3 regions of the Blastococcus sp. TML/C7B genome follow, and region 2 is predicted to be linked to each of the others. Evidence: riboswitches for the same ligand, from Rfam matches in the RefSeq annotation. Region 2 holds a riboswitch; each other region holds the start of a gene.
The links. A riboswitch is a leader RNA that binds a small molecule or an ion and turns the genes downstream of it on or off. The one in region 2 is predicted to bind S-adenosylmethionine.
Positions count from the first base shown of each region.

Region 1: linked by a shared signal. The riboswitch ahead of JKP76_RS24100 (putative leader peptide) and the one ahead of thrC (threonine synthase) in region 2 are both predicted to bind S-adenosylmethionine.
Region 3: linked by a shared signal. The riboswitch ahead of JKP76_RS05880 (bifunctional o-acetylhomoserine/o-acetylserine sulfhydrylase) and the one ahead of thrC (threonine synthase) in region 2 are both predicted to bind S-adenosylmethionine.

Region 1 is NZ_JAEOAA010000002.1:105,581-112,612, reverse strand. Features, by position in the region: partial or broken gene JKP76_RS22570 (cation:proton antiporter) at 1-57, shown strand, start outside; partial or broken gene JKP76_RS23515 (cation:proton antiporter) at 149-904, shown strand; gene JKP76_RS22565 (flavin reductase family protein) at 1,377-1,571, opposite strand; partial or broken gene JKP76_RS22560 (flavin reductase) at 1,690-1,821, opposite strand; gene JKP76_RS13530 (FAD/NAD(P)-binding domain-containing protein) at 1,863-3,797, opposite strand; SAM riboswitch class IV at 4,039-4,147, shown strand; gene JKP76_RS24100 (putative leader peptide) at 4,184-4,285, shown strand; gene JKP76_RS13525 (GNAT family N-acetyltransferase) at 4,450-4,983, shown strand; gene JKP76_RS13520 (amino acid ABC transporter permease) at 4,980-5,957, shown strand; gene JKP76_RS13515 (amino acid ABC transporter ATP-binding protein) at 5,954-6,751, shown strand; gene JKP76_RS13510 (ABC transporter substrate-binding protein) at 6,842-7,032, shown strand, end outside.
Region 2 is NZ_JAEOAA010000001.1:464,869-471,900, reverse strand. Features, by position in the region: gene JKP76_RS02335 (alpha/beta fold hydrolase) at 17-2,821, shown strand; partial or broken gene JKP76_RS20085 (ABC transporter permease subunit) at 2,818-3,264, shown strand; gene JKP76_RS20080 (hypothetical protein) at 3,398-3,718, shown strand; gene JKP76_RS22025 (hypothetical protein) at 3,729-3,860, shown strand; gene JKP76_RS02325 (HAD family hydrolase) at 3,870-4,700, opposite strand; SAM riboswitch class I at 4,750-4,880, shown strand; gene thrC (threonine synthase) at 4,893-6,194, shown strand; gene JKP76_RS02315 (cold-shock protein) at 6,396-6,596, shown strand; gene groL (chaperonin GroEL) at 6,848-7,032, shown strand, end outside.
Region 3 is NZ_JAEOAA010000001.1:1,216,247-1,223,278, forward strand. Features, by position in the region: gene gdhA (NADP-specific glutamate dehydrogenase) at 1-121, shown strand, start outside; gene JKP76_RS05870 (gamma carbonic anhydrase family protein) at 131-661, shown strand; gene JKP76_RS20450 (alpha/beta fold hydrolase) at 758-1,243, opposite strand; partial or broken gene JKP76_RS20455 (alpha/beta fold hydrolase) at 1,341-1,832, opposite strand; gene JKP76_RS05880 (bifunctional o-acetylhomoserine/o-acetylserine sulfhydrylase) at 1,849-3,141, opposite strand; SAM riboswitch class IV at 3,186-3,304, opposite strand; gene JKP76_RS05885 (amino acid ABC transporter ATP-binding protein) at 3,481-4,233, opposite strand; gene JKP76_RS05890 (amino acid ABC transporter permease) at 4,272-5,225, opposite strand; gene JKP76_RS05895 (ABC transporter substrate-binding protein) at 5,243-6,166, opposite strand; gene JKP76_RS05900 (hypothetical protein) at 6,252-6,782, opposite strand; gene JKP76_RS05905 (mechanosensitive ion channel family protein) at 6,779-7,032, opposite strand, start outside.

The DNA of each region.
Region 1 (7,032 bases), on a different contig from region 2:
ACGGCGCTGCTGATCGGCGTCGGGTTCGCCCTGTTCGTCGCCGGCGCCACGCTCGCGGCGGGCATCGCGCTGGGCGCCGCGGTCGCCCCGCCCGACCCGGTGGCCGCGCTGGCCGTCGGCGCGCAAGGTCGGCCTGCCGCCCCGCCTGGTGACCCTCATCCAGGGCGAGGGTCTGCTCAACGACGCGACCGCGCTGACCATCCTGGGCGTCGCGATCGCCGCCGCCCAGGGCGACGGCTTCTCCGCGCCGGGCGCCGTCGGGCAGTTCCTCGTCGCGGCGGTCGGCGGTGTCGCGATGGGCCTGGCGGTCGCCGTCGCCATCCGGCCGCTGCGCCGGCTGCGCACCGATCCGCTGTCGTCGAACGCGATCTCGCTGGCCACCCCGTTCGTCGCCTACCTGCTCGGCGAGGCGGTAGACGTCTCCGGCGTGCTGGCGGTCGTCATCGCCGGGCTGGTCATCGGGCACAACAACCCGAGCTGGGCCTCGGGCGCCAGCCGGCTGCAGACCAACGCGGTCTGGCGGCTGGTCGACTTCCTGCTCGAGGGCATCGTCTTCCTGCTCATCGGCCAGCAGCTGCCCAGCATCATCGACGGGCTGGGCGCCTACGAGGCCTCCACCATCTGGACCGCCTCGCTGATCACCGTCGGGGTGGTGCTGCTGCTGCGCCCGCTGTGGCTGTGGCTCACCGAGCACATGCCCCAGTCGCTGCACATGCGGCTCAGCGAGGACGTCGACGACGACCCCGGTGCGCACGCGCACGGCCGGCTCACCGGGCGGGAGATCGTCGCGCTGAGCTGGGCCGGCACCCGCGGCGTCATCAGCCTGGCCGCGATCTTCTCGCTGCCCCGGTTCACCGAGTCCGGCGCGCCGTTCCCCGACCGAGACCTGCTGCTGTTCTGCGCGCTGCTGGCGGTCCTCGTGACCCTGGTGGGCCAGGGGCTCACCTTCGCGCCGATGGTGCGGCTGCTGGGGATCCGGGCCGACCAGGCCGACGAGGCGCGGCTGCGCAACGAGGCGCGCGCAGCGTCGGTGGAGGCGGGCCTGGCCCGGCTCACCGAGCTGGAGGTGGCCCGCCACGACCACGTCGACGACGAGGCGATCGCCGCCATCCGCGTGCAAGCTGTCCACCCGTCTGGCGCGCTACCGGCAGCGGCTGGACCTGCTGCAGACGGCCGAGGCCGGCGCGATCCCGATGTCGCCGCAGTACGAGGCGGCGCTGCGGGTGCGCCGCTCGGTGCTCGACGCGCAGCGCGCCGCGCTGCTGGACTGGCGGGACACCGGCCGGCTGCCCGACGAGAGCCTGCGCATCCTCGAGCGCGAGCTGGACCACGAGGAGCGGCTGCTCCCGGCCCGCCCGGAGCGCTGAGTCCGGTCCTCAGCCCGCGGCGACGTGGGTGCCGAAGGTCCGCGCGTGGTAGGTCAGCGGCGCGCCGGTCCCGGGATCGGCGCGCCGCACCTGCCCCAGCACGATGACGTGGTCGCCGCCGGGCACCAGGCTGGTCACGGTGCACCCCAGCCAGCCGCCGGCGCTGCGCAGCCGCGGAGCGCCGGCGTCGAGCTCCCACGGCACGCCGGCGAACTTGTCCTCGCCCTTGCGCGCGAACGCGTGCGCCAGGGCCCGACTCCCCGACCGCCAGCACCGACAGGCCCAAGGGGCTGCCGACGGCGAGCCGCCGCAGCAGGTCCGAGCGCTCGTCGAGCGCCACCATGACCATGGGCGGGGCCAGCGAGAGCGAGGCGAAGGCGCTCACGGTCGTGCCGTGCGGCACTCCCCCGGTCAGCGTGGAGACGACGGCGACCGGGGTGGCCACGCCGGCCATGACCGCGCGGAAGTCGTCGGCCAGGGCGACCGCAGGGGCGCTCACGCCGCACCCGCGACCGGGAGGGCGGCGGCCGGCTCGGTGACCGCGGACCACAGGGTGCGGGCGAGCGCGTCGTTCTGCCGGAAGAAGGGCGCGTTGGTGCGCGGCCGGGCGAAGGCGGCGACCTGCGCCCCCGCCGTCCAGAAGCCGACGGCGAACAGCCGAGGCCGCACCCCGCCGGTCGCCGTCCGGACGCGCAGCGACGGGTCGACGTCCAGCCGGCCGGTGCGCCGGTGCCCCGCCGGCGCGGCCGGGTCGGCCAGCACGCGCTCGGCGGCCGCACCGCGGGCCAGCAGGGCGGTGACCAGCGCGTCGGGGGTGGCGCTCACGTCGGGTTCGGGGATGCGGGCCTCCACCAGGGCGCGGGCCTCGACCGCACCGGGCGCGCTGGGCGAGACGGCCCGGAAGACGCCGGCCCGCTCGTCGAGCACCACCTCGACGTCGGCGCCGAGGAACCGGAGCACGCCGGCCTCGGACAGCGCCAGCAGCTCCTCGAGCCGGGGACCCGGCGGGCCGCTGGCCAGGTAGCTGAACAGGTTCATCCACCACCCGGAGAGGTCCTCGCACTCCGAGCGGGGGGTGAGCCGGCGCCCGGTGACCAGCGCGGCGAGGGTGCCGTGGCACTGCAGCAGCGCGAGGAAGACCGCCGAGTCGGCGCTGTGCCGGGGGTCGGCGGCGCGGTCCAGGCTCTGCCGCACGTGCCCGCGGACCCACTCCTGGAGCTCGTGGGAGTCGTCGAAGCGCACCCCCGCCAGCGGCCGGTCCAGCGCGGCGAGGTCGAACCGGTCGGCCGGATCGGGCACCGCCTCGGCGGCCAGCCGGGCCAGCTCCGCAGGGCCGGCCGCGACGTACCGTTCGGCGAACTCCGCCCAGGGCAGCGCGGTGCGTTCGGGGAAGGCGCGGAACAGCTCGGTGTAGTGCGCCCAGCCCAGCTCGCGGGTGATCAGCGGGGCGAGGTCGGCCCGCAGGTCCAGCTGCCGCGCCGGCCCGAAGGCGGCGTCCACGGCGGCCGGGGTGAAGAAGCGCAGCGGCACCGGCGGGCCGGCCCACGGGTAGCCGAGCTTCGGCCGGTAGGGCACCCCGCGGCGCGAGCCGACGTGCAGCACCGGCTCGCGACCGCTGGGCAGGTAGCGCAGCCGCCCCTCGCCGGTGCGCTCGAAGGCGCCCCCGCGGCCGCTGGTGAGCAGCACCACGAGGTCGACGAACGCCAGCCCCGCGCCGCGCACGAGCACGTCCTCCCCCGGCGCCAGCACCGACAGGTCGACGTCGGCGGTGTAGGCGGTGGGCAGGTAGGTGAGGCCGGCGGCCGCCGCCCGCGCGGCGGTGCGCCGCTCGGCGGGGGTCGGTGCGGCGTCCAGGTGGCCCTGCGCGAGCAGGACGGCGTCCACGTCGAGCACGACCCCGTCGGCGAGGTGCACCGTCGCGCCGTCGGGGCGGTCGTCGACGTCCACCGCGCGGGTGCGGTGCACCAGGACGTCGGCCCACGGCGCGGCGTCGGCGACCACCCGGTCCAGCGCCCAGGCGAGGTAGGCGCTGACCAGCGGCCGGGACGGGAAGGACGCCGGCCCCAGCCGCCGCGCCTCGCGACCGACGGCGGAGTCGGCGGGCAGCCCTCGGCCGACGTCCTGCACCCACTGCCAGAGGGTGCTGCCGTCGGTCACCGGTCCCTCGACGACGACGGACCGGTCGGGCAGCACGGTGACGTCGCCGACCAGCGAGTTCGCCCACAGCAGGTCGGGCTGCGCGGCGCGCCAGACCCGGCCACCACCGGCGGGGTGCGGATCGACGAGGTGCACGGTCAGCCGGGCGCCGCCGGAGAGGGCGGGGGCGTTGGCGACCAGGCGCTCGAGCACGCCGATCGCCGTCGGGCCGGCGCCGACGACGCACAAGGACGGGCCGGGCAGGAAGCGGGAGTGCGGGGCGGGTGCGGACATGCGGGGTCGTCTCCAGTACCGGTGCGGACGCGCGAGGACGGGGTGGTCAGCGCGTCGGACAGAGGGCACTGCAGGTGCGCAGGAGGTCGACGTGCCGGCGGGAGCGCAGCGGGGTCGCGACCACGGGCCGGCCTCCTCCCTGGCGCACGGACGTCTGCTCCCGGGCGGGGCGACTGGACTATGTCTACCAAACCGATCGGGTTTGACGGTCATCCGTTCCGTGCCCTACAGTCCCGGCTCAGGTCCTGAGCGCCAGCACCAAGCCCCGGCTCGCTGGCCGGCAACCCTCCGCTGTGACGGGGTGCCCCGGGTGACGACCAGGCGGGCACGTCCGTGCCCGCAAGCCAGCCGGCCCCTGCACGGGGTCGAGAGCGAGGAGCCACGACGTGGGACAGGTGAGCGCGCGCACCCGGCGCATCCCGTCGCTCGACCTCGTCGGCCGCCCTGCGGTCGACCTGCTGCGCACCAGCAGCGCGCTCTGTCGCTGACCCGTTCCTGACCGGTCCACCGGTCCCCGCGGCCCGGCCGCTCCCCCTCCCCTGCGCTGCTCCACCGCGCCGTCGTCCCGGCGGCACCGGTGGCCTGCCCGCGCGTCCCCGCCCAGGAGTTCCCGCATGCCCAGCTCCCCTCCCCCGCGTCCCCGGACCGCCCGGTGACCGCCGCTCCGCGGCTCGAGGCAGTTCGCGTCCACCCGGACGACGCGCTGGCCCGCCCGCTGTTCGCCGAGCTCGCCGTCGAGTACGACACCCGCTACCGCGGGCTGTTCGGCGACACCAGCGCCGAGTTCGCCCGCCACCCCGCCGAGGAGTTCCTGCCGCCGCACGGCGAGCTGGTGCTGCTCCTCGAGGACGGCGTCCCCGTCGCCGGCGGTGCGTTCCGCCGCCACCGCGACCCCGGGACGGCGGAGGTCAAGCGGATGTGGACGGCGTCGGCCCACCGCCGGCGCGGCCTGGCCCGCCGGATCCTCGCCGAGCTCGAGCAGCGGGCCGCCGCGCGCGGCTACACCCGCCTATACCTCACCACCGGCCCGCTGCAGCCCGAGGCGAGGGCGCTCTACCTCGCCGCCGGCTGGACCCCGCTGTTCGACCCGGCCGCCCCGCGCCCGACCGAGCTCGAGGCGATGCGCGGGCTGCCGCCGGCCGACCTCCTCTACGCCTTCGAGACCTCCCTGGGAGGGACCCCGTGACCACACTCGACGAGCGCCCGCCCGCGGCGACCGCCGTCCCGCCGCCGACCGGCACGCCCTACGACGAGCTGCGCGTCGTCCCCGCCCGCCACCCCGGCCGCTGGGTCGCCACCGCCGGCGTCGCCGTCCTGCTCGCCATGGCGGTCAACAGCCTGGTGACCAACCCGCGGTGGGAGTGGGACGTCGTCGGCGCCTACCTCACCGAGGAGTCGATCGTCCGCGGCGTCTGGACCACCGTCCAGCTCACCCTGATCACCGCGGTGCTGGGCTTCGCGCTCGGCACGGTGCTGGCGCTCATGCGGCTGAGCAGGTCGCCGCTGCTGCAGGCGGTGAGCTGGGGCTACACGTGGGTGTTCCGCTCCGTGCCGCTGATCCTGCAGTTGCTGCTCTGGTACAACCTCGCCTACCTGTACCAGCGGCTGGAGTTCGGCATCCCGTTCGGGCCGGCGTTCGCCGGGGTCGAGACGCTCTCGCTGATCGACAAGTTCGGCGCCGCGGTGCTGGGCCTCGGCCTGCACCAGGCCGCCTACTCGGCGGAGATCGTCCGGGCCGGGATCCTCTCGGTCGACCAGGGCCAGCTCGAGGCCGCCGCGTCGCTGGGCATCCCGCGGCGGCGGCAGAGCACCCGCATCGTGCTGCCCCAGGCGATGCGCTCGATCGTGCCGACGGCGGTGAACGAGATCATCGGCCTGTTCAAGGGCACCTCGATCGTCTACGTGCTGGCGCTGGGCGAGCTCTTCTACACCGTCAGCGTCATCTACGGCCGGACCCAGCGGGTGCTGCCGATGCTCCTGGTCGCGGCGGTCTGGTACGTCGTGCTGACCACGGTCATCACGGTGGTCCAGTACTACGTCGAGCGGTACTACGCCCGCGGCGCCGTGCGCACGCTGCCACCGACACCCCTGCAACGGCTGCGCGGCAACCTCACCGCCGGCCTGGCCCGCGTGCGCACCGCCCGCGAGGTGGCCCGGTGACCGCCGTGGCGGACCCCCGTCCGGGGCGGGTGGAGGTGCACGGCGTGCACAAGTCCTTCGGTGCCCTCGAGGTGCTGCACGGCGTCGACCTCGTCGTGGAGCCCGGCAGCGTCACCGTCGTCCTCGGCCCGTCGGGCTCGGGCAAGTCGACGCTGCTGCGCAGCATCAACCACCTGGAGAAGGTCGACCGCGGCTTCGTCGCGCTCGACGGCGAGCTGGTCGGGTACCGGCGCAAGGCGCACCGCGGCGGCACCGACCGGCTGCACGAGCTGCCCGAGCGGGACCTGCTCCGGCAGCGCACCCGGTTCGGCTTCGTCTTCCAGTCGTTCAACCTCTTCCCGCACCTGACCGCGCTGGAGAACGTCGTCGAGGCACCGGTGTCGGCCCAGGGCCGGCCCCGGGCCGAGGTGGAGGGCGAGGCGCGCGAGCTGCTGGACCGCGTCGGGTTGGCCGACAAGGCCGACGCCTACCCCCGGCAGCTCTCCGGCGGGCAGCAGCAACGCGTCGCGATCGCCCGCGCCCTGGCCATGCGGCCCGCGGTGCTGCTCTTCGACGAGCCGACGTCCGCGCTCGACCCGGAGCTGGTCGGCGAGGTGCTCGGCGTCATCGAGGACCTCGCCCGCACCGGCACCACGATGATCGTCGTCACCCACGAGATCGGCTTCGCCCGCAAGGCCGCCGACCGGGTCGTCTTCATGGACGCCGGCCGGATCGTCGAGCAGGGCCCGCCCGAGCAGGTGCTCGACGACCCGCAGCACGAACGGACCCGCGCCTTCCTCGCCCGCGTCCTCTGACCAGCCCCTCCCGTCCCACCCCACGGACGGCGCACCCCGCGCCGCCCGCCGACGGCACGCGCCCGCGTGCCCCGCCCGAGGAGAGACCCCGTGACCGCCCGTACCCGACGAGCCCGCCTCGTCCCCCTCCTGGCCGCCGTGACCGCCCTGGCCCTCGGGGCGTGCACCAGCGCGGACGACATCGAGGAGCAGGCCGCCACCGGCGAGGACCGCACCGCGCTGACCGTGGACACCAGCCCCGACCAGGAGCCGGTCCGCAGCACCCCCAGCGACGAGGCCAT
Region 2 (7,032 bases):
TCGCTCCCGCGGGCCCGTGCGCCCGCGCTCCGGCGCCCGGGGTGCGCTCGCCGTCCTGCTGCCCCTGCTGGTCTCCGGCCTCGTCGTCGGCACCGCCCCCGCGGCGGCGGCCGACGAGGTGCGCACCGAGGAGGCGCGGGTCCCGGCGGGCTCCGGTGCCGACGCCGTCGAGCTCGACACCACGCTCCACCTCCCGGCGACCGACCGCCCGGCCCCGGCCGTGGTGCTGGCGCACGGCTTCGGCGGCAGCAAGGAGTCGGTGGCCGACGACGCCCAGGCGCTGGCCGAGCGCGGCTACGTCGTCCTCACCTTCTCGGCGCGCGGGTTCGGCGAGAGCACCGGCCTGATCGGGCTGGACGACCCCCGCTACGAGGTCGCCGACCTCTCCGCGCTGATCGACGTCCTCGCCGAGCGCGACGACGTCGTCCAGGACGCCGACGGCGACCCGCGGGTCGGCGTCGCCGGCGCCTCGTACGGCGGTGCGCTGGCCCTGCTCGGCGCCGCCTACGACGACCGCATCGACGCGATCGCACCGCAGATCACCTGGCACTCGCTCACCTCGGCGCTGTTCCCCTCCCAGCTCGGCGAGGTGCCCGGCGGCACGCCGGCCGCCACCCCCCAGGGCGACGGGTCCGGCGTCTACAAGCGGCTGTGGTCCGGGCTCTTCTTCGGGCTCGGGGCGGCGCCGTCCGGCGGCCTGCTCGACCTGCTCGGGGGAGCGGGCGGGGACGGTCCCGCGCCCGCCGACGTCGACGTCGAGGACGTCACGCAGGCCCTGACCTGCGGCCGCTTCCGCCCGGAGGTGTGCGCGGCCTACGAGTCCGCCGCCGCCACCGGCGTGCTCACGCCCGAGGCGGCCGCCGTGCTGGACCGGGGCAGCCCGGCCGGCGTGCTCGACCGGATCACCGCGCCCACGCTGCTGGTCCAGGGCACCCAGGACTCGCTCTTCGGGCTCGGCCAGGCCGACGCCAACGCCCGCGGCATCGCCGCGAACGGCACCCCGGTGAAGGTCGTCTGGTACGCGGGCGGGCACGACGCCCCGGCGTCGGACCGCCTCGCCGGGGAGCTGCGGGCCCAGGTCGCGGACTGGTTCGACGTCCACCTGCGCGGCCGCGACGGCGGTACGGCCGGCTTCGAGTTCCCCGCCCCCACCGGGCTCGGGACGGCGGGCACCGTCGGCCGGGTCCAGGGCAGCAGCCGCACGGTGACCGCCGACGCCTACCCGGGGCTGGACGGGGCCGAGCCGGTGCGGCGGACCTCGTTCGCGCTCGGCGGCGCGCTCCAGCCCGTCGCCAACCCGGCCGGCGGCACGCCCGCCGCGCTCACCACGGTGCCGGGGCTGGGCGCGCTGACCGCGGCGCTCGGTGGTTCGACGCTGGAGATCCCCGGCCAGTCCGCGCGCTTCGAGACCGCACCGCTGGACAGCGCGGTCGAGGTGGTCGGCGCTCCGTCGGTGGCGCTGGACGTGTCGTCGGCCGGCGGCTCGGCCACCCTCTTCGCCAAGCTGTACGACGTCGGCCCCGACGGGTCGACGACGCTGCCGGCCCGGTTGGTCGCGCCGGTGCGGCTCACCGGCCTGTCTGCGGACCCGGCGGCCCCCACCCGCGTCGAGGTGACCCTGCCGGCGTTCGTGCACCGGTTCGAGGCCGGCCACGTGATGCGGCTGGTCGTCTCCTCCACCGACCAGGGATTCGCCGTCCCCGTCGAGCCCGCCGTCCACTCGGTGGCGCTCGCCGACCCCGCGGCCGGCGTGAGCGTGCCCCGGGTCGAGGGGCGCACCGAGGCGGCCGGTGGCGCCGGCCGCTGGTGGGTGCTGCTCGGCGCGCTCGCCGCCCTCGGGCTGCTCGGGTGGGGCGCCGCGGTGCTGCTCGCGCGGCGCCGCGACCGCCGGGTCAACGCGGTGGAGCCGGGCGGCGAGGACGTGCCGCTGCGCTTCGAGGGCGTGACCAAGGCCTACGGCGACGGGTTCGTCGCCGTCCGCGACCTCTCCTTCGAGGTCCGCCGGGGACAGGTGCTGGGCCTGCTCGGCCCGAACGGCGCGGGCAAGACGACGTCGCTGCGCATGCTGATGGGGCTCATCCGGCCGACGGAGGGGCGGATCAGCGTCTTCGGTCACGCCGCCGGCCCGGGCGCCCCGGTGCTGTCCCGGCTGGGCTCGTTCGTCGAGGGCACCGGCCTGCTGCCGCACCTGTCCGGCCGGGAGAACCTCCGGCTGTACTGGGCCGCGACCGGCCGCCCGGCGGAGGATGCGCACATGGAGGAGGCGATCGAGGTCGCGGGCCTCGGTGCCGCGCTCGACCGGCCGGTCCGCCGGTACAGCCAGGGCATGCGGCAGCGCGTCGCGATCGCCCAGGCGATGCTCGGGCTCCCCGACCTGCTGGTGCTCGACGAGCCGACCAACGGGCTTGACCCGCCGCAGATCCACGCGATGCGCGAGGTGCTGCGCTCCTACGCCGCGACCGGGCGCACGGTCATCGTCTCCAGCCACCTGCTCAGCGAGATCGAGCAGACCTGCAGCCACGTCGTCGTCATGGCGAAGGGCCGGAAGATCGCGCAGGGCACGGTCGAGGAGATCGTCGGCGTGGGCGGCGCGGTGCTCGTCGGGGTGGCCGAGGCCGACACCGACCGGGCGATCGCCGTCCTGGAGGGCCTGCCCGGGGTGACCGCCGCGCGGACCGACGACGGGCTCGTGGCCGACCTGGACGGCCACGGCCGCGCCGCGGCGCTGCAGGCGCTGGTGGCGGCCGGCATCGCGGTCGACCAGTTCACGCCGCGGCGCCGGCTCGAGGACGCCTTCCTGGCGCTGGTGGGGGAGTCATGAGCACCGACGACAGGGCAGAAATGGCCATTTCTGCCCCGGGGGTCCAGGCCAGCGGCGCGGTCCAGGGCTACCGGCCCTCGCGCACGCTGCGGCTGACCGTCGAGCTGCGCCGCCAGTTCGCCCGGCGCCGGACGCTCGGCGTGCTGGCGCTCATGGCCGCGCTGCCGCTGCTGCTCATCGCCGCGCTGCAGCTGGGGGCGAGCGAGAACGCCCGCGGGAACGACCGGATCAACCTGGTCGACGTCGCCACCGCCAGCGGGCTGAACTTCACCCTGTTCGTGCTCTTCGCGACCACCGGCTTCTTCCTCGTCGTCGTCTTCGCGCTGTTCTTCGGCGACACCGTGGCCAGCGAGGCGCAGTGGGGCGCGCTGCGCTACACGCTCGCGACGCCGGTGCCGCGGATGCGGCTGCTCCGGCAGAAGTGGCTGGCCGCGCTGGTGCTGTCGGTGGGTGCGCTGCTGACGCTCACCGCCGTCGCGGTGGTGGCCGGCTCGATCGCCTTCGGGTTCGGCGCCGTCGAGACCCCGATCGGCGTGACGCTGGCGCAGGGGGAGGGGTTCGTGCGGCTGGGCCGGGATGCTCGGCTACCTCGCCGTCCACCTGCTGGTCGTGGGCACCCTGGCGTTCTGGTTCTCCACGATCACCGATGCGCCGCTGGCCGCCGTCGGCGGCGCGGTGTTCACCATGTTCGTCTTCGCCATCCTCGACCAGGTCGAGCAGCTGGGCTCGCTGCGCGACTGGTTCCCGACCGCCGGCGAGTTCGCCTGGGTCGACCTGCTGCAGACCCCGGTCCAGGACGGCGACCTGTTCCGCGGCGTCGTGCAGTCCCTGGTCTACGCGGCGCTGTTCACCGCGCTGGGCTTCCGCGCCTTCGCCCGCCGCGACGTGACCAGCTAGCTTGCCCGGCGTGACCCCGCCCAGCACGGTGCGTGCGCGCCTGGTCTGCTGGTGGCGCGGGCACCGCTTCGGCCCGCTGCGTCCCGACGGGACGGCGGCCTGCCGCCGGTGCCGCCGGGTCGTGCGGCCGCTGGACCGGTGACCCGCGCGCTCAGAGGCTCGCCCGCACCGCCTGCGCCCAGCCCTCGCCCATGGGCGCCCCGGTCACCGCGGCGTTCGGGACGGCGGCGATCCGGTCGGCCATCCCGTCGACCGCCGCGCCGTTGGCGGTGATCCACAGCCGGCCGACGGCGGCGGCCATGTCCAGGTCGCTGGTGCTGTCGCCGATCGCCACCGCGTCGGCCGGGTCGATGCCGCGGCGCTCGAGGTCCCAGGCGATGGCGGCGCCCTTGGAGATCCCGCGCGGCATGAGGTGGTAGACCCGCGGCGGCGCGGGATCGGGGGCCAGCGTCATCCGCGACGTCCGCTGGATCGCGCCGTTGTCGTTGAGGGTCAGCCAGCCCAGGCCGCGCTCGGCCAGCCAGGTGTCGACGGCGCGGGCGTCCACCCGGCCGCGGAGCAGCGCGTCGGTCTCGTGCGTGGCGTGCCACGGCGCGTGCCACTCCAGCCGGCCGGGGTGCGCTGCCATCAACTCCTCGACGACGCCGAGCGCGGCCATGGCCTCCATGGGCGTGCGCCCCTCGTGCTCGGCGGGCAGCTCGCCGGTGAGCTGCCGGCGCTCCCGGCCGCCGTCCCAGCTGACCGTCGCGCCCAGCTCGGCGATCGCGCCGTCGGCGGCGAAGATCCGGCCGGCCTCCACCACCTGGTCCAGCGTCCGGCCGCTGACCAGCACCAACGGGATCCCGGCGCGGTGCAGCTCCAGCAGCGCCGTCGCCGGGTCGGCGGTCAGATCGCGGCCGGCGGTGTGCCAGAACGACCCCCGCGGCCCCACCATCGTGCCGTCGAGATCGGTGTAGACGATGCGTGCTGCCACGCGCCCCATCCTGTCCGCCGCTCGCTACCGGCCGCCCGGTGGGTAGAGTTCGGTCGTTCACTCATCCAGAGGGGCAGAGGGACACGGCCCGATGAAGCCCCGGCAACCGCCGACTGCGCGCACGTCTGCAGCGGGAGGTGCCAATTCCGTCCCGCGCGGCTCGACGGCCCGACGCGGGGAAGATGAGGAGGTAGTCGTCGCATGACTCTGACCGCTCCCGGTTCTCTCCAGGCCGACTCGCACGCCGGTGGCCCGGTGCCGCCCTGCCCCGCGCGCGGGCTGATCTGCCGCAACTGCGGCGCCACCTTCGGTCTCATCGCCGAGCACGCCTGCGCCGAGTGCTTCGGGCCGCTGGAGGTCGACTACGACCCCGAGCTGATGAAGGCGGTGACCCGGGAGCAGATCGAGGCGGGGCCGCAGAACATCTGGCGCTACGTCGCGCTGCTGCCGGTCGGCCAGGACCCGGCCTCCCGCGTCTCGCTCGACCCGGGGATGACGCCGCTGGTCCGCGCCGACCGGCTGGCCGAGGAGCTGGGCCTCACCGGCGGGCTCTGGGTGAAGGACGATTCGGCCAACCCCACGCACTCCTTCAAGGACCGCGTGGTCAGCCTCGCCGCCACCGCGGCCAAGGGGCTGGGCTACACGAAGATCGCCGCCGCCTCGACCGGCAACCTGGCCAACTCCGTGGCCGCGCACGCCGCGCGCATGGGTCTGCCCTCGTTCGTGTTCGTCCCCTCCGACCTGGAGCCGGGCAAGATCGTGCAGTCGGCGGTGTACGGGCAGACGCTGGTCGCCGTCGACGGCTCCTACGACGACGTCAACCGGCTGACCAGCGAGCTCGCCGAGACCGACGAGTTCGAGGACACCGCCTTCGTCAACCAGAACGTGCGGCCCTACTACGCCGAGGGCTCCAAGACGATGGGCTACGAGCTGGCCGAGCAGCTGGGCTGGCGGATCCCCGCGCAGGTCGTCATCCCGATGGCCTCGGGCTCGCTGCTCACCAAGGTGGACAAGGCCTTCCGCGAGCTCACCGCCGCCGGCATCGTCGAGGCCACCGAGTGGACGATCTTCGGCGCGCAGTCGGCCGGCTGCGACCCGATCGCCACGGCCTTCGACAACGGCTGGGACGTCGTGAAGCCGGTCAAGCCGACCGGGATCGCCAAGTCGCTCAACATCGGCAACCCCGCCGACGGCCCGTACGCGCTCGACGCGATCCGCCGCACCGGGGGCGCCGTGGGCCGGGTGGGCGACGACGAGATCGTCCAGGGCATCCGCGACCTCGCCCGCACCACCGGCGTCTTCGCCGAGACCGCGGGCGGCGTCACCGTCGCCGTGCTGCGGCAGCTGGTGGGGAACGGGCGGCTGGACCCGGCGAAGGAGACCGTCGTCCTCAACACCGGGGAGGGGCTCAAGACCCTCGACCCGCTGGAGCCGGTCGTCGGCCCGACGCACACCGTCGAGCCCTCGCTGAAGTCGGCCCGCCAGGCCGGTCTGATCGGCTGACCGCGGACGGTGTCACCGGTTCAGGTGACACCGTTCGCCGGATCCGGCAACGAGTCGTGCCCGAAATGCGTGTGTGCCACGTCACTCTGCTGTACCTTTCCGCCCGGTTCGACCTCCATGTTCGTGTTCGCGGGCGGAAGAGCGAGACCTCGTCCGTTCATCAGGATGGGACGACCGCATGCACGAAACGTGGGAGCACACGTGGCACAGGGCACCGTGAAGTGGTTCAACGCCGAGAAGGGCTTCGGCTTCATCGCCGTCGACGGCGGCCAGGACGTCTTCGTCCACTACTCGGCCATCCAGATGGACGGCTACAAGTCCCTCGACGAGGGCCAGCGCGTCGAGTTCGAGGTCGTCCAGGGGGCCAAGGGCCCGCAGGCCGACGCGGTGCGCAGCGCCTGAGAACGCCGGCACGACCCGGAGGCCCGGTCCCCGCGAGGGGCCGGGCCTCCGGCGTTCCGGGGGACCCCTCCTTGCACTCGCCAGGGTCGAGTGCCAGACTCGTTTCTGGCACTCGGGGCTCCCGAGTGCCAATCAGGTCGGAACGGTGAGGCACTGGCGCGCGGACGCAAGGGAGTCCGCGTCCCCCGGTGTCGTCCGTCGCGGGCACCCACCCGGCCGTGCAGCGATCCATGCTCGGAGGACATCACCACATGGCCAAGATGATCGCGTTCAACGAAGAGGCGCGCCGCGGCCTCGAGCGGGGCATGAACACCCTCGCCGACGCCGTCAAGGTGACCCTCGGCCCCCGTGGCCGGAACGTCGTTCTTGAGAAGAAGTGGGGCGCGCCCACCATCACCAACGATGGTGTGAGCATCGCCAAGGAGATCGAGCTCGA
Region 3 (7,032 bases), 750 kb from region 2:
CCACGCGCGCTGCCACGAGACCGCCGAGGAGTACGGCGCGCCCGGCGACCTGGTGCTCGGCGCCAACGTGGCCGGCTTCCTCCAGGTGGCCGAGGCGGTGCACGCGCACGGCCTGATCTAGGTTCGCCGGGTGGAGAACTTCATCGGCGCCCTGGACTTCGGCTCGCCCGCCATCGACGACGAGGCGTTCGTCGCCCCGACGGCGGTGGTGGTGGGCGCGGTGACGATGGGCCCGCGGTCGAGCATCTGGTACGGCGCGGTCGCCCGGGCCGACGCCGAGGTCATCGAGATCGGCGCCGACTCGAACATCCAGGACGGCTGCACCCTGCACTCCGACCCCGGGTTCCCCCTCGTCGTGGGCGACCGGGTGTCGGTGGGCCACCGGGTGGTGCTGCACGGCGCCCGCATCGACGACGACGTCCTCGTGGGCATGGGCAGCGTGATCATGAACGGCGCGCACATCGGTTCGGGCTCGATCGTCGCCGCCGGCGCCGTCGTCACCCAGGGCAAGGTCTTCCCGCCGCGCTCGCTCATCGCCGGCGTCCCCGCGAAGGTCATGCGCGAGGCGACCGACGACGACCAGCTGCACATCGCCTACAACGCGAAGGCCTACAGCGAGCGGCTCGACGGCGCCCGCCGGGTGCGGCGCCTCGAGCGCTGACCCGACGCCGAGACCTGCGAACTCGTGGTCATCGGCCGCCGATCGCCACGAGTTCGCATGACTCGGCGCAGCTGCCGGCGTCGGCCGCTGGGCTGATCAGCCGGCCAGCAGCTCGCCCAGGAGGGCGCCGACGGCCTCGACCTCCACGAGGAAGCCGTCGTGCCCGTAGGGGGACGGGATCAGCCGCAGCGGGACGCCGAGGGCATCGGCCACCCGCTGCTGCAGGGCCGGCGGGTACAGCCGGTCGGTGTCGATCCCGGCGACGACGGTGCGCGCGGTGACCCGGGACAGCGCCGCCTCGACGCCGCCGCGGCCGCGGCCGACGTCCCAGGAGTTCATCGCCTCGGTGAGCACCACGTAGCTGCCGGCGTCGAACCGGCCGACCAGCTTGTCGGCGTGGTGGTCGAGGTAGGAGCCGACGGCGTAGCGGCCGTCCTCCTGCACCCGCGTGCCGAAGCGGGCGTCCAGCTCGAGCGCGCTGCGGTAGGTGAGGTGCGCGATCCGCCGGGCGATGCCCAGCCCGTCGACCGGCGGCTCGGCGGCGTCGTAGTCCCCGCCGCGCCACCGCGGATCGGTGCGCACCGCCGCCTGCTGCGTGGTCTGCGTGCCGATCTGGTCGCCGGTTGGCCGCCGCCCCCGAGGCGAGGAAGAACAACCCGCCCACGCGCTCGGGCAGGGCGACGGCCCACTCCAGGGCGCGCATGCCGCCCATCGAGCCGCCGACGACGCACGTCCAGCGGCCCACGCCGAGCGCGTCGGCCAGCGCCACCTCGACCTGCACCTGGTCGGCGACGGTCACCTCGGGGAAGCGCGAGCCCCAGCGGGCGCCGTCCGGTGCGAGCGAGCCCGGTCCCGTCGTCCCCTGGCAGCCGCCGAGGACGTTGGCGCAGACGACGAACCACCGGTCGGTGTCCAGCGGGCGGCCGGGGCCGACCAGCCCCTCCCACCAGCCCCCGGTCGGGTGCCCCGGCCCGGCGGGGCCGACGACGTGGCTGTCGCCGGTGAGCGCGTGCTCGATCAGGACCGCGTTGCCGCCGTCGGGCGCGAGGGTCCCCCACGTCTCGTAGGCGACCCGCACGGCCGAGAGCTCACCGCCGCGCTCCAAGACGACGGCGGGCAGGTCGAGGAAGAGCCGGTTCCCGACCGGATCCCCCTCGACCCACCCGCCCATGCTACGTCCGGACCCGTCAGGCCGACTTCGCGGCCCGGAACCCGGCCTCGAGGTCGGCGAGGATGTCCTCGATGCCCTCCAGGCCCACGGCCAGGCGCACCAGGCCGGGGGTGACGCCCGTGGTCAGCTGCTCCTCCGGGGTCAGCTGCGAGTGGGTGGTCGACGCCGGGTGGATGACCAGCGAGCGCACGTCACCGATGTTCGCGACGTGGCTGTGCAGCTCGAGGGCCTCGACGAACTTCTGGCCCGCCTCCTTGCCGCCGTGCAGCTCGAAGGTGAGGACGGCGCCCGCGCCCTTGGGCGCGTACTTCTGCTGCGCGGCGTGCCACTGGTTGGTGGGCAGGCCCGCGTAGTTGACCCGGTCGACGGCGTCGTGCGCCTCGAGGAACTCGGCCACCTTCTGCCCGTTCGACACGTGCCGCTCCATGCGCAGCGACAGCGTCTCGATGCCCTGCACCACCAGGAAGGCGTTGAACGGGGAGATGGCCGGGCCCAGGTCGCGCAGCAGCTGCACGCGCGCCTTGAGGGCGTAGGCCGGCGCACCCAGGTCGGCGTAGACGACGCCGTGGTAAGTCGGGTCGGCCGTGGTGAACATGGGGTGCTTGCCGCCGCGCCAGTCGAAGGTGCCGCCGTCGACGATGAGGCCGGCGATCGCGGTGCCGTGGCCGCCGAGGTACTTCGTGGCCGAGTGGACGACGATGTCGGCGCCGAACTCGAACGGGCGGATCAGGTACGGGGTGGCGATCGTGTTGTCGACGATCAGCGGCACGCCGTTGCGGTGCGCGACGCCGGCCACGGCCTCGATGTCGAGGATGTCGCCCTTCGGGTTGCCGATCGTCTCGGCGTAGAAGGCGCGGGTGTTCTCCCGGACCAGGGCCTGCCAGGCCTCCGGGTCGTCGGGGTCCTCGACGAAGGAGACCGTGATGCCGAGCTTGGGCAGCGAGTGGTGCAGCAGGTTGTACGTGCCGCCGTACAGCGAGGCGGAGGCGACGACGTGGTCGCCGGCCTCGGCCAGGTTGAGGATGGCGAGGGTCTCCGCGGCCTGGCCGGAGGAGACCGCGAGCGCGGCGACGCCGCCCTCGAGCGAGGCGACGCGCTGCTCCAGCGCGTCCTGCGTCGGGTTCATGATCCGCGTGTAGATGTTGCCCATCTCGGCCAGCGCGAACAGGTCCGCGGCGTGCTGGCTGTCGCGGAACTGGTAGCTCGTGGTCGCGTAGATCGGCAGCGCGCGGGCGCCGGTCGTCGGGTCGGGGCTGGCTCCGGCGTGGATCTGCCGGGTCTCGAAGCTCCAGTTCTGCGGGTCGCTCATGTGCGCCGTCTCCTCTCGCTCAGGAGATCCCGCGGCGCACGGGAGCTCCGTCCTTGCCCCCGCGGCGGGCGCCGCGCGAGCCGGCTCTTCCCCTGGAGCACCTCAGACGGAGTAGGAGGTTGCCGGGCAGTCAGCCAGGTGCTTCGCACTGCCTCTCGTGAGCCGACGTGATCTTAGGCATCCCGTTGTCCCACGTGAAACACCGGCCCCACGCCCGCCCCGCGCCGGTGACGCCAGGATCAGGTGACCTGATCGTGCTGCGTCCTCCCTCAGCGCAGACCGTGAGGGAGGACGCCCGATGATCAGGTCACCTGATCGTCGACGGGTGGCTGCAGGGGCTCAGAGCACCTTGGAGAGGAACGAGCGGGTGCGCTCGTGCTGCGGGTCGGTGAGCACCTGCCGCGGGTCGCCGGCCTCGACGACGACGCCGTCGTCCATGAAGACCAGGCTGTCGCCGACCTCGCGGGCGAAGCCCATCTCGTGCGTGACCACGACCATCGTCATGCCGTCCTCGGCCAGGCCGCGCATGACGTCGAGGACCTCGCCGACCAGCTCGGGGTCCAGCGCCGACGTGGGCTCGTCGAACAGCATCAGCTTGGGCTGCATCGCCAGCGCGCGGGCGATCGCGACCCGCTGCTGCTGGCCGCCGGAGAGCTGGTTCGGGTAGTTGTGCACCCGGTCGCCGAGCCCGACGCGCTCCAGCAGGGCGGCGCCGCGCTCGCGGGCCTCGGCCCGGCCCACGCCCTTCACCTGCACCGGCGCCTCGGTCACGTTCTCCAGCGCGGTCTTGTGCGGGAACAGGTTGAAGCGCTGGAAGACCATGCCGATGTCGCGGCGCTGGGCGGCCACCTCGGAGTCGCGCAGCTCGTGCAGCCGGCCGCCCTTCTCGCGGTAGCCGACCAGGTGGCCGTCCACCCACAGCCGGCCGGCGTCGATCCGCTCCAGGTGGTTGATGCAGCGCAGGAACGTCGACTTGCCCGACCCGGACGGGCCGACGACGCACATGACCTCGCGCGGGGCGACCTCGAGGTCGATGCCCTTGAGCACCTCGACGTGCCCGAAGCGCTTGTGCACCTGTTCTGCGCGCACCATCGGTGGAGCTGCGGGCGACGGGCTGCTCACGGCGCTGCTCAATGCGTGCTCCCGATCTCGGTGGCCCGGCGGGCGGCCCGCTGCTGCCGCGTCTCGCGCACCCCGAAGCCGCGGCTGAACCGCTTCTCGAGGAAGTACTGGCCGATCATCAGCAGGCTGGCCAGCGCCAGGTACCAGAGGATCGAGGCCACGGCCATCGGGATGACCTGGAAGGTCCGGCTGCCGATGGCGCGCAGCTGGAAGTTGAGCTCGTTGGTCACCGGCACCGCGATGAGCAGCGAGGTGTCCTTGAGCATCGCGATCGTCTCGTTGCCCATCGGCGGGATGATCACCCGCATCGCCTGGGGGAGCACGATCCGACGCATCGTCTGGGCGCGGCTCATGCCCAGGGCGGCGGCGGCCTCGGTCTGCCCGGGGTCGACCGACTGGATGCCGGCGCGGACGATCTCGGCCGCGTAGGCGCCCTCGGAGAGCGCCAGGCCCAGCAGCCCGGCGATGAAACCCCGGAAGATGTCGTTGCCGTCCAGGCTCAGGAAGCGCCAGTCCCCCTCGAAGCCGAACAGGTCCATGATCTGCTGGTCGAAGGGGATGCCGATGTCGTACGTCGAGTACAGCGCCCCGAGGCTGGCCGAGAAGAACAGCAGGACGATGCGCGGGATGGCGCGGAAGAACCAGATGTAGACCCAGGCCGCCCCCGACACGACCGGGTTGGCCGACAGCCGCATGACCGCCAGCACGATGCCCAGCGCGATGCCGATGACCATGGCCAGCACGGTCATGATCAGCGTCGTCCGCGCGCCCCGGAGGACGGCGTCGCTGAACATGTTCTCGACCATGAAGTCCCACTGGAACACCTCGTTGGTGACCAGCATGTTGACGAACATGGCGGCGAGCACCGCGATGACGGCGGTGGCGATCCAGCGGCCGGGGTGCCGCACCGGCACCGCCCGGATGGCCTCGGGCGGTGCCGGTGTCGTGCTCGTGTCGGGCATCGGTCGGGGGAGGGGGATCAGCCGGCCGGGTTGACGGCCGGGGTGTCGATGGCGCCGGCCTCGACGCCCCACTTCTCCAGGATCTCGGCGTAGGTGCCGTCCTCGATCAGCGCGGCGAGCGCGTCGGCCAGGACCTGGGCGAACTCGGTCTGGGCCTTCGGCACGACGTAGCCGTAGGGGGCGGAGTCGTAGATGTCGCCGAGCAGCTCGAGCTTGCCGTTGGTCTGCTGGACGGCGTAGGCCATGACGGGGGAGTCGGCCAGGCTGGCGTCGACGCGACCGGAGACGAGCGCCGCGGTGGCCTCGTCCTGGCCCTCGAACTGCTGGATGTCGATCGCGTCCTTGCCGGCGGCCTCGCAGTCGGCGGAGCGGGCGGTGATGTCGTCGACCTGGACGGTGCCGCGCTGCACGGCGACGGACGCCCCGCAGGCGTCGTCGGCGTCGACGCCCTCCGGGTTGCCCTCCTGCACGGCCCACTGGGTGCCGGCGGAGAAGTAGCTGACCATCGTGGCCTCGGCCAGGCGGTCGGGGTTGATCGTGAACGAGGAGACGCCCGTCTCGTACCGGCCCGAGCCGACGCCGGCGATGATCGAGTCGAACGAGGCCGACTCGAACTCCGCCTCCAGGCCGAGCTTCTGGGCGACGGCGGAGAACAGGTCGACGTCGAAGCCGACGATCGTCTCGCCGTCCTCGTCGATGAACTCGCTCGGCGCGTAGCTGGTGTCGCTGCCGACGGTGATCGTCCCGTCCTCGCTGATCTCGGCCGGGACGCGCGAAGCCAGGTCGTCGTCGACCTCGACGGCGGGGGTGCTCTCGTCGGCCGGCGAGCCGGACGACGACGAGTCGTCGGAGTCGTCACCGCAGCCGCTGAGGATCAGCGCGGCGGTGGTGGCGGCGGCGACGGCGGTCGCGGCGCGGCGGGTCAGGGAACGAGCGGACACGGGCAGGGTCTCCTTCGGGCGGGGCAGGGGCTAGATCTTGCCCTGCGCTGCGCCTCCCCGTCGCGCGAGGTCCGTACCGCTTCGGTCACGGTCCTGGCGGGGACGTCGTCGTCGGGGTGGCCGGCTCGGTCGTCCCGCCGGTGGTCCCCGTCGGCTGCGGGGTCCCCGGAGCGGTGCTCGAGTCGCTGCCCGGCGTCGTCGTGCCGGGGCTCGAGGACGTCGGTGCGCTGCTCGTCGTCGGCGTGCCGGTGCCCTCCCCGGGCTCGTCGGTCTCCCCCGGACCGGTCGTCGGGGCCGGCTCCTCGGTGGGCTCGGGCGAGGTCGGCTCCTGCGGCACGACCGGGACCACCGGGGCCTCGACGTCGCTGCTGCCGCCGGCCGGCGCGGTGCCGGTCGTCGTCTCGTCCGGCCGCACGGTGAGGTAGAGGGCGAAGACCAGGACGAACAGCACCGACAGGACCACCGTGGAGGTCCGGGCGCGGCCGAGGTGGTCGGGGAGCGCGCCGCCGGGCTGCCACCAGCGGGCGGCCGCGGGCGGGGTCTCCCCGCCGGTGGGGGCGGTGCTGACCGTCGGCGTCGGGACCTGGTCCGGCGTGGTCTGGTCCTGCCCGCTCACGCGTCCTCCCCCTCGCGCACGAGCTGCGCGGTCGGTGCGTCCCCGGCGGCAGGCGGCGGTACCACCTGCATGCCCTGGTCGCGGAAGGCCAGCACGATCCGCACCCGCAGGTCGCGGCCGACCTCGAACTGCTTGCCCGGCAGGGTGCGCGCCACGACGCGGACGTTGACCTCGTCCAGGCCGAGGCTCTCCACGCCCATGACGGTCGGCGGGTCCAGCAGCAGCGGGCGCATCGCCGGGTCGCGGAAGG